2 regions of the Saccharospirillum sp. ABV4_185 genome follow, and region 1 is predicted to be linked to the other one. Evidence: predicted binding sites of a transcription regulator. Region 1 holds the regulator's gene; the other holds the start of a gene.
The links. The regulator sigma-54, encoded in region 1, starts transcription at its own class of promoters, with help from an activator protein. The targets are predictions, from matches to a motif close to TGGCACNNNNNTTGCTNT.

Region 1 (4,845 bases):
CTTTCGGTATGCGCCACCTATTCTAAGGGCGAAGCGCTTTGGGTGCGAGATGCCAAAGGTCAGCAAAGATGATGCCGTGCACAGTTTAGACAGATCAGCTTTGTGGTAATCTAGCCCGCCAGTTCAGAACCCTTGGACAAGAAACGGTCTATGCACGCAACGATCAATTACCTGGAATCGGCTCAACGCACGCTGCGCCTGGAGATCGAATCTCTGCAATCGCTGGGCGCTCATCTTGATGCCGGTTTCGAACGCGCCTGTGATCTGGCACTGGCTTGTAAAGGTCGGGTTGTGGTCACCGGCATGGGCAAGTCAGGCCACGTTGGCAACAAGCTGGCCGCGACCCTGGCAAGCACCGGCACACCGGCCTTTTTTGTCCATCCCGGTGAAGCCAGCCATGGCGACATGGGCATGATCACCGGTGACGATGTGGTCATTGCCCTGTCCAACTCTGGCGAGTCGAACGAAGTCATCACTCTGATTCCACTGATCAAACGCCTCGGCGCCCGGCTGATCGGCATGACCGGCAACCCCAACAGCACGTTGGGTCGCTCTGCCGACGCCCACATTTATTGTGGCGTCGAGCAGGAAGCTTGTCCGCTCAATCTGGCGCCGACGTCGTCGACCACAGCAACCATGGTCATGGGTGATGCCCTGGCCATTGCGCTGCTCGAGGCGCGCGGCTTTACCGCCGACGACTTCGCCTTCTCTCATCCCGGGGGCAGCCTGGGACGCAAACTCTTGTTGAAAGTCGGCGACATCATGCACCGCGGCGACGCCTTTCCGGCCGTCGCACCCACCACGCCACTGCGCGATGCGCTGCTGGAAATGACCCGTAAAGGTCTCGGTCTGACCACGATTGTCGACGACAACGGCCAACTGCTCGGCGTCTATACCGATGGCGATTTGCGCCGCACCCTGGATGCTGGCATCGACTTGCATAAAACGCCGATCGCCGACGTGATGCATGCTGGCGCCAAAACCATCTCGTCCGAACACCTGGCAGCCGAAGCGCTGTTTGAAATGGAATCGCGCAAGATTACCGCTCTGGTTGTCGTTGATGCAGACCGACCGGTCGGCATCGTTCATATGCACGATATTTTGCGTGCAGGTGTGGCCTGATGCCTCGATTGCGTACGGTTCTGCCCATCGCAACCGCGCTCCTGGTGCTGGCCGCTATTATCTGGTGGCACCCGGCCGAAGCACCGCCGAGCTTCAATACTGAATTACAACTGCCGGAAGACCCACCGGATCTGTTTATCCGCACCTTCCAGCAGACCCGCTATGACACCAGTGGCCAGCCGAGCCTTTACACCGTGGCCAGCTCCTTTGCCTATTACCAGGACAGCGGCAACAGTCAGGTGACGGTCCCCACCGTGCGGCTGATTCGCGACAACGGTCCCGACTGGACCATCCGCTCCCAGGCCGCCACGCTGTTCAGTAATGGCGACGTTATCTTCGAAAATGCCGTCAGAGTGCATGAGCTGAGCGACCTGGCTCGCTGGGAACTGGCAACCGACTGGCTGCAGGTGACCGAAAATGGCGACTTCGTCAGCACACCTGAGCCTGTTAGACTCACCCAGGGCCCGCAGGTGGCCACAGGCGTGGGATTCAACGCCGATCTAACGACGGATGATCCCGTCCTTACTTTGCAATCCGAGGTAGCCATTCATTATGAGGTCGACTGATTCCAAGCGGCGCTGGCACAAGGCCTTGACCGCCGCCGCACTGTGCCTGTGCAGCAGCGCCGCTTTGGCACTGCCCGGAGATCGCGATCAGCCGATGACCATTCAGGCCGACCAGGGCGCTTTTCGCAGCGGCAGTGGCGAAGCGCATTTTCAGGGCAACGTTCACCTCAAGCAGGGCAGCCTGGAAGTCTGGGCCGATACCCTTGATGTCACCCGCGACCCGGCCACCGGTGTGATTGAATTTCTCGAAGCGCGTGGCGAACCGGCGCGCTACCAGGAACAGCCGGATGTTGGCGAGCCGTTGATCCATGTCGAAGGTCAGCGTATCGAATACCGGCCGCAGCAGGACATCATCATCACCGAAGGCGGCGGGCGCCTGGAGCAGAATGACAGCCAAATCACCGCTGAATACATCCAATACAATCTGGTTGAAGAAACGCTCAGTGTGCGCTCGGTACGCAGCCAGACAGAAAATCCTGAAGCGCCTCAGGCAACCTGGATCATCCAGCCAGGAGCGGTGGACTGAATGAGTTTATTGCACGCTAAACACCTGGCCAAAAGTTACCGCAAACGCCCGGTGGTACGCGATGTCAGCCTCAGCGTGGAGCCTGGCCAGATCGTCGGTCTGCTTGGCCCCAATGGCGCAGGGAAAACCACCTGCTTCTATATGATTGTTGGGCTGATTCCTGCCGACAATGGCGAGGTCTACGTCGGCGATACCGCTGTCACCAAACTGCCCATGCACGCCCGGGCTCGTCACGGTATCGGTTATTTGCCTCAGGAAGCGTCGATCTTTCGCAAGCTGAGTGTCGCCGACAATATTCTCGGCGTGCTCCAGACGCGCAAAGAATTGTCGCGCAGCGAACGCCATGATCGGTTGGAATCGCTGCTCGATGAGTTCAACATCAACCACATCCGCGACAGCCTGGGTATGGCGCTGTCCGGTGGTGAGCGACGCCGCGTAGAGATCGCCCGTGCCCTGGCCATGGAGCCGGCGGTGGTGTTGCTGGACGAACCCTTTGCCGGTGTCGACCCGATTTCCGTAGGCGACATCAAAGGCATCATTCATCATTTGCGCGATCGCGGCATTGCCGTATTGATCACCGATCACAACGTCCGTGAAACGCTCGATATCTGTGAAAAAGCCTATATCGTTGGCAACGGACATATCATCGCTGAAGGAACAGCTGAGGATGTACTCAACAACGCCACCGTGCGTGAGGTATATTTAGGCGACCAGTTCCGGCTATGACGGCAATATCCCCGTCAGGACTCGTTGTAATTAACAGGCCCAAAGGCGTATTAACACCTCTATGAAGACCTCCTTACAACTTAAAATGAGTCAGCAGTTGACGATGACGCCGCAACTGCAGCAAGCCATTCGTCTCCTGCAACTGTCGACCCTGGACTTACAACAGGAGATTCAGGAGGCGTTGGAAACCAATCCCATGCTGGAAGTTCGCGAAGACGACGGCGGCAACAGCAGCGATGGCGAACATGGCCATGCCAACACCAGCGAATCACATAATGGCGATTCACTGAATGGTGATGCTCTCAATGGCGACAGGGCCAAAGCCGAAACTCTGATCGACAATTCCGACAATCGCCAGGAAATGGAAATTCAGGAACACATTCCGGATGATCTGGCGGTTGATTCGTCCTGGGACGACATCTACACCCACACGCCAACCAGCCATGGTTTGCCCTCCGGCGATGACGATTTCAATTTCGAAAACGTCTACGGCACCACCGACTCGCTTTGGGATCATCTGAACTGGCAGCTCAATCTGACCACCATGACCGATCGCGATCGACTGATCGCCGAAGCCATTATTGAAAGCGTCGATGCCGAAGGTTATTTGCAGTCCAGCCTCGATGAAATTTTTGAAGGCCTGGACAAAGAATTGTCCAGTGAAGACGACCCCTTGGAAATGGACGAAGTGGAAGCGGTACTGCGCCGCGTTCAGCATTTCGACCCCGCCGGCGTTTGCGCCCGCGATCTGTCCGACTGTCTCAGCATTCAATTAAACCAATTGCCCGAAGAAACCCCCAGCCGACAGGAAGCGCTTAAGATCGTCAAAGATCATTTGGACCTGCTTGGCGCACGCGACTACGCCCAACTGATGCGCAAAACGCGACTAAAAGAAAACGACCTGCGCGACGTTATTCTGCTGATTCAAAGCCTGAACCCGCGACCGGGCAACCAGATTGAAAGCGGCAAAGACGAATATGTGGTGCCCGATGTCATGGTGCGCAAAGACATCAAAAACAATCGCTGGCTGGTTGAGTTAAATCCGGACATCGCGCCCAAACTGCGCGTCAATGCATCCTACGCTTCGATGGTAAAACGCGCCGATAATTCCAGCGACAACACCTACCTTAAAGATCATCTTCAGGAAGCACGCTGGTTCATAAAAAGTCTGCAAAGCCGTAACGAAACGCTGCTAAAAGTGGCGACTAATATCGTTGAACATCAGCGCGGTTTTCTCGAACACGGTGAAGAGGCGATGAAGCCGTTGGTGCTGCATGATGTGGCGCAGGCGGTCGACATGCACGAATCGACTATCTCACGCGTCACCACGCAAAAATACATGCACACACCGCGCGGTATTTTTGAGCTGAAGTATTTCTTCTCCAGCCATGTCAGCACCGAAGGCGGTGGCGAATGTTCGAGCACCGCCATTCGCGCCATCATTCGCAAACTGGTCGCGGCGGAAAACCCGCGCAAACCGCTGAGTGACTCCAAGATTGCCACCCTGCTTGGCGACCAGGGCATCAAGGTCGCCCGACGCACCATTGCCAAGTACCGGGAGGCCATGCACATACCTCCGTCAAATGAACGTAAGAGTTTGATTTAGATCAGATTTTCGAACGACTGCAGGCTTGAAGTAGCAGCCTCTCACCGCAAAGATTGAATCAGGAGCTAGACTGAAATCAGGGATAGCACTCAAGGAAGCCGGCCGACATCATGGCCTGAATCATTGTCACTGCATGAGGAGCGGACTATGCAAGTCAACATCAGCGGTCAACACGTCGAAGTTACTGAAGCTCTGCACGACTATGTTGCCTCCAAGCTGGAAAAACTGGAGCGACACTACGATCAGATTGGCAACGTCCAGGTGACGCTCAGTATTGAAAAAAATCGGCAAAAAGCGGA
Region 2 (4,845 bases), 270 kb from region 1:
GATGCAACTGACCACGATAACCGCTGCGACCGGCTGGCGTATCGGGGTTGGAGGTGATGGCGATGGTCAGTTCCAGTTGCGGCAATACATAGACCATCTGCCCGCCGTAACCCCAGCCGTAATAGCCGTCGTAACCGTCAAAGTCACGCAGGAACCAGCCGTAACCATAGCCATCGCCGGTGTAGCGCGAGCGGGTATAAGGCTGCCAGCTGGCGTCAATCCACTGCGCCGATACGACCTGAGTACCATCGGCGGTGCGGCCACCGCGGCGATAGAGTTCACCAAAGGCGAGCAATGACGACGGCGTCATACTGACCTGATTACCACCCAGTGGAATGCCTTGCGGATCGCGCAACCAACTGACCACCCGAATGTCGGCCGGCGCCAACCATTCGTTGGCCAGTTCATCGGTCGGACGACCGGTTTCACGAGTGAGAATGGCCGACAATAAATGCGTACTGCCGGTGGAATATTGCATGCGACCACCCGGCTCGGCATCGAACGGACGCGCCAGAGCGTTTTGCACCCAGTTCCTACTGCTGACCCAGTTACCATAGTTGCGGCCAGAGGTGCGCTCCAATCCCGCCTGCATCGATAGCAGATGTCCGATGGTAATCTGCTGCAAACGCGGATCCGGATCGGCTGGCAATTGATCACTCAATAACGGCGCAACGAGCTGATCAGTACTGTCGAGCACACCGCGTTCAATAGCGATGCCCACCAGCGCTGACATTAACGACTTGGACGCCGACTTAATATTGGCAGGCTGATCGAGCCGGGCACCATTAAAACTTTCCGCCAGAATCAGTTCGCCTGACTGAGCAACTTGCAGCGTATAAATATTATTAAAACGAGCGGCAGCGGTATAAATGGATTCGGTAGGAGACTCCGCCAGAACCGGCGTTAACAAACCTAAGGATAAACAACTGATCACCAGACGTCGCAACATGGCAGCATACTCCAGACCAACAGCAAAGCTGACAGACTAGCAGAGCATGCCGCCAATCGACGGCACTAGAATGTCAAGGTCATGAAAACCGAATGCGGATCCGGCTGGTAATCGGCGAACGGATCGGTGTATTTAAAACCCACAGCTTCGTACATCCGTCGCGCCGGCAAAAAGGCGTCCATCGAACCGGTTTCCAGACTGATGCGTTGCATGCCTTTAGTGCGCGCCTGACCCAGAGCGTGCTGCAACAAAGCACGCGCCACGCCCTGGCGTAAAAAGCGCGGATCGGTACGCATGGACTTCAATTCGCCATGCGTTTCATCCAGTGCTTTCAACGCCGCACAACCAAGCAACAGATCGTCGCGCCAGGCCGTCCAAAACTGAATATTCGGTTGTTTCAGTGCACTCAAATCGAGTGCATGCACGCTTTCCGGCGGTGAGTGTTCGGCCATGCCCGCCAGATGCGCAGCCAGGAGTTCAACAACGGCCGGATGCTCCAGACCGCCATCGCGAATCTCAATATCAGACATAGAAGTGTTCCGAAAAGTACGTCAAACAAAGCCCGGGTCAGAACGACCCGGGCTGAGGTTTGATCAGGTCAACAGACCTTTTTTGTAGAGGTTTTCGTAGCAGTAGTTGGTGGCTTCGACAAAGCCTTCAACCGAACCGCAGTCAAAGCGTTTGCCTTTCAGGCGATAGGCCATGACCACCCCATCCTGGGCTTGGGTCATCAAGGCATCGGTCAACTGAATTTCGTCGTTCTTACCCGGCGGCGTATTGCGCAGAATTTCAAAAATGTCGGGCGTCAGAATATAACGACCGATGACCGCCAGATTGGAAGGTGCATCTTCCTTCTTGGGTTTTTCCACCATGCTTTTCACGCGGTAGAGACCGTCTTTCATTTCTTCGCCGTCAATCACACCGTATTTGTGGATCTCATCTTCGGGTACTTCCATCACCGCAACGATGCTGCAACGGAATTGATTGAAGACTTTGACCATCTGCGCCAGGACATTTTCCGAGGTTTCTTCAGGCTCGGGCAAACAGAGGTCGTCAGCCAGGATGACACCGAAAGGTTCGTTGCCGATCAGGGTTTCGCCGCAGAGAATGGCATGACCCAGACCTTTCATTTCTTTTTGTCGCGTGAACGAGAAGATGCCCTCATCCATCACATGACGAATCGATTTGAGAAACGCTTCCTTGTTGGAACCATTGATCTGGTGTTCCAGCTCATAGGAAATATCAAAATGGTCGGCAATGGCGCGTTTGCCTCGACCAGTCACAAAGCCGATTTCGTTCAAGCCTGCTTCGATGGCCTCTTCAACCCCATATTGCACCAGGGGTTTATTGACGATCGGCAGCATTTCCTTGGGCAGCGCCTTGGTTGCCGGCAGAAAACGCGTTCCGTAGCCGCCAACGGGGAACATACATTTGCGAATCATTTCCTATCCTCTATTTCTGCTTTGTCTTCAGTTCTAAGCAATTAACTGACCACCCGCAATTGTGGCGCGTTGTTTGCCATATAACGCTATAGCTGGGGTCAGCTGTACAGCCCTGCACCGCTTTGGCGCGCCAATGGCGGTCTGGGGTTGGCACTGTCCTTACACTAACATCGTTGCACCAACATGAAGCATGGCACCAGGATGGTGCGTTACTTCAATTGTCATCATCATACATCAGGTTAGGGAGACTAACATGACAGAAGCCGAGGCCCGTCTGGCGGCTTTTCGAGAATCAGCCGAGCAGCGCCTGACGTTGCTCTACGGTGCAGAACGCGCCCCGGCGGTGACCGATCAATTGATGGGTTTATTGAATCGTTATCAGAGCGCTATTTACCATCACACCCGCAGCGCAAACTGGGATGAAACCGACAATCTGCTGATTACCTACGGCGATGCCATTCGCAATCGCGATGAACCGGGTCTGTTACAGTTGGAACGCTTTCTGGAAGCCTTCTACCCCAGCCTGATCAGCAACATTCACCTGCTGCCCTTCTATCCCTACAGCTCTGACGACGGCTTCTCGGTCATCGACTTTAAACAGGTGCGCGACACCGTCGGCCAATGGGATCATATCGATGCCTTAGCGCGCCGTTTCGGCATTATGTTCGATCTGGTTTTGAACCACTGCTCGCGTGAGAATCTCTGGTTTATCGAATACATTCAAAACCAGGAGCCGGGCTGCAATTACTTTATCGATCTCGACCCCGCTACCGACGTTTCCATGGTCACCCGACCGCGTTCTTCGCCACTGGCCGCGCCCATCAATACGCACCGGGGCACCCGTCATGTCTGGGCGACCTTCAGTGAAGACCAGATCGACCTGAATTATGAAAACCCCGACGTGCTGTTGGCGATGATGGATGTGTTTTTGTTCTATCTGTCAAAAGGTGCACGCCTGGTCCGGCTCGATGCGGTGGCGTTTTTATGGAAGCGATTGGGCACCTCCTGCATTCATTTGCCGGAAACCCATGAGATCGTCAAACTGATGCGCGACATCGTCGATGCCGTTGCGCCCTGGGTCATATTGGTCACCGAAACCAATGTGCCGCACGAGGAAAACCTGTCCTATTTCGGCGAGGGCGATGAAGCCTCGATGGTCTATCAATTTGCGCTGCCGCCGCTGGTGCTCTATACCCTGAACCGCGGTAACGCCGACCTGCTGACCAACTGGGCAATGACGCTGGCACCGCCGCCGCCGCACTGCACCTATCTGAATTTCACCGCCAGCCACGACGGCATCGGCCTGCGCGCGCTCGAAGGCATTTTGCCGGCCTATGAAATTCAAAGTCTGCTCGACTGCATGCACCAGTTCGGCGGCTACGTCAGCATGAAGGCCAACCCCAACGGCAAAGACAGTCCTTACGAGATCAACATCAGTTATTTCGACGCGCTCAAAGGCACCCGCACCGGTGCCGACCAGTGGCAGGTGGAACGTTTTCTGTGTTCGCAAACTTTGATGATGAGTCTGCAGGGCATTCCCGGTTTTTATTTGCAGAGTTTGATCGGTTCACCCAACGACTTGGCCGGCGTTGAACGCACCGGGCGCTTGCGCTCAATCAATCGCAAAACCTGGCAATGGAATGAACTGAATGAGGTGATGACCGACGAGCGCCATCCGTCCTATATCGTCAGCCAGGAACTGGCGCGGCGCATTAAATTGCGGGGTGAGCAGCCAGCGTTTCATCCCGAGGCTCGCCAGCGTGTGGTGGATCTGGATTCGGCGTTTTTTATTCTGCGTCGCGATGCGGACGACAGTCGCGTCTACGGCGTTTTCAACGTCACCGCCGTGCCGCGCACCCTGGACCTGACTCGACTGCTGCCATCGCAGGAAGCCTGGACCTACTTCGATCTGATCAGCGAACAGCATGTCGCCGCCAATGAGGAACTGGCGCTGGCGCCCTATCAGGTGGTTTGGCTGGTACCGGTAAGAAACAGTTAACCGAATAGGGTTCGCCGGTCAGCCAACCGGCGAACCTCACTTATCAGCTTAATGCCACGGCCTGAGGCTGTGCGGCCTCAGTTTCGAAACGATGCCACTGAGTCACCGTCGCAAAAAGGCGCTTGCCACGCTGCACACCTAAACGCTCAAAATCGGTGTGACTGATGGTCGCCAGCCAGGGCTCCACTAACCAATCGGCTTGCAGTTCCAGACGCACCTCAGCACCAACCGGAACAATGGCGGTTACCGTCACCGGCAAATGGGACTGCGCACTGGGTTCGCCCGCCAGGGAAATTTCGTGCGGACGCAACAGCACTTCCTGACGACCGTCGGCCAGATCAGCGACATCCAGATGCGCATCACCGCAGGTTAAAACACCGTCGCGCACCTCGCCTTCCAGACGATTCACATCGCCCATAAATTCAAATACAAAACGGTTCGCCGGTTGCCGATAG

Region 2: ACXAE6_RS12305 (sugar phosphorylase) is a predicted target of sigma-54. The motif match lies at 2,540-2,557, and genes of this name have one in related genera.

Annotation. Positions count from the first base shown of each region.
Region 1 is NZ_JBSWUW010000001.1:2,333,306-2,338,150, reverse strand. It holds gene ACXAE6_RS10955 (KpsF/GutQ family sugar-phosphate isomerase) at 151-1,122, shown strand; gene lptC (LPS export ABC transporter periplasmic protein LptC) at 1,122-1,688, shown strand; gene lptA (lipopolysaccharide transport periplasmic protein LptA) at 1,675-2,214, shown strand; gene lptB (LPS export ABC transporter ATP-binding protein) at 2,215-2,940, shown strand; gene ACXAE6_RS10935 (RNA polymerase factor sigma-54) at 3,002-4,546, shown strand; gene hpf (ribosome hibernation-promoting factor, HPF/YfiA family) at 4,694-4,845, shown strand, end outside.
Region 2 is NZ_JBSWUW010000001.1:2,599,078-2,603,922, reverse strand. It holds gene ACXAE6_RS12320 (serine hydrolase domain-containing protein) at 1-949, opposite strand, end outside; gene ACXAE6_RS12315 (GNAT family N-acetyltransferase) at 1,015-1,479, opposite strand; gene galU (UTP--glucose-1-phosphate uridylyltransferase GalU) at 1,543-2,391, opposite strand; gene ACXAE6_RS12305 (sugar phosphorylase) at 2,645-4,390, shown strand; gene ACXAE6_RS12300 (sulfate/molybdate ABC transporter ATP-binding protein) at 4,434-4,845, opposite strand, start outside.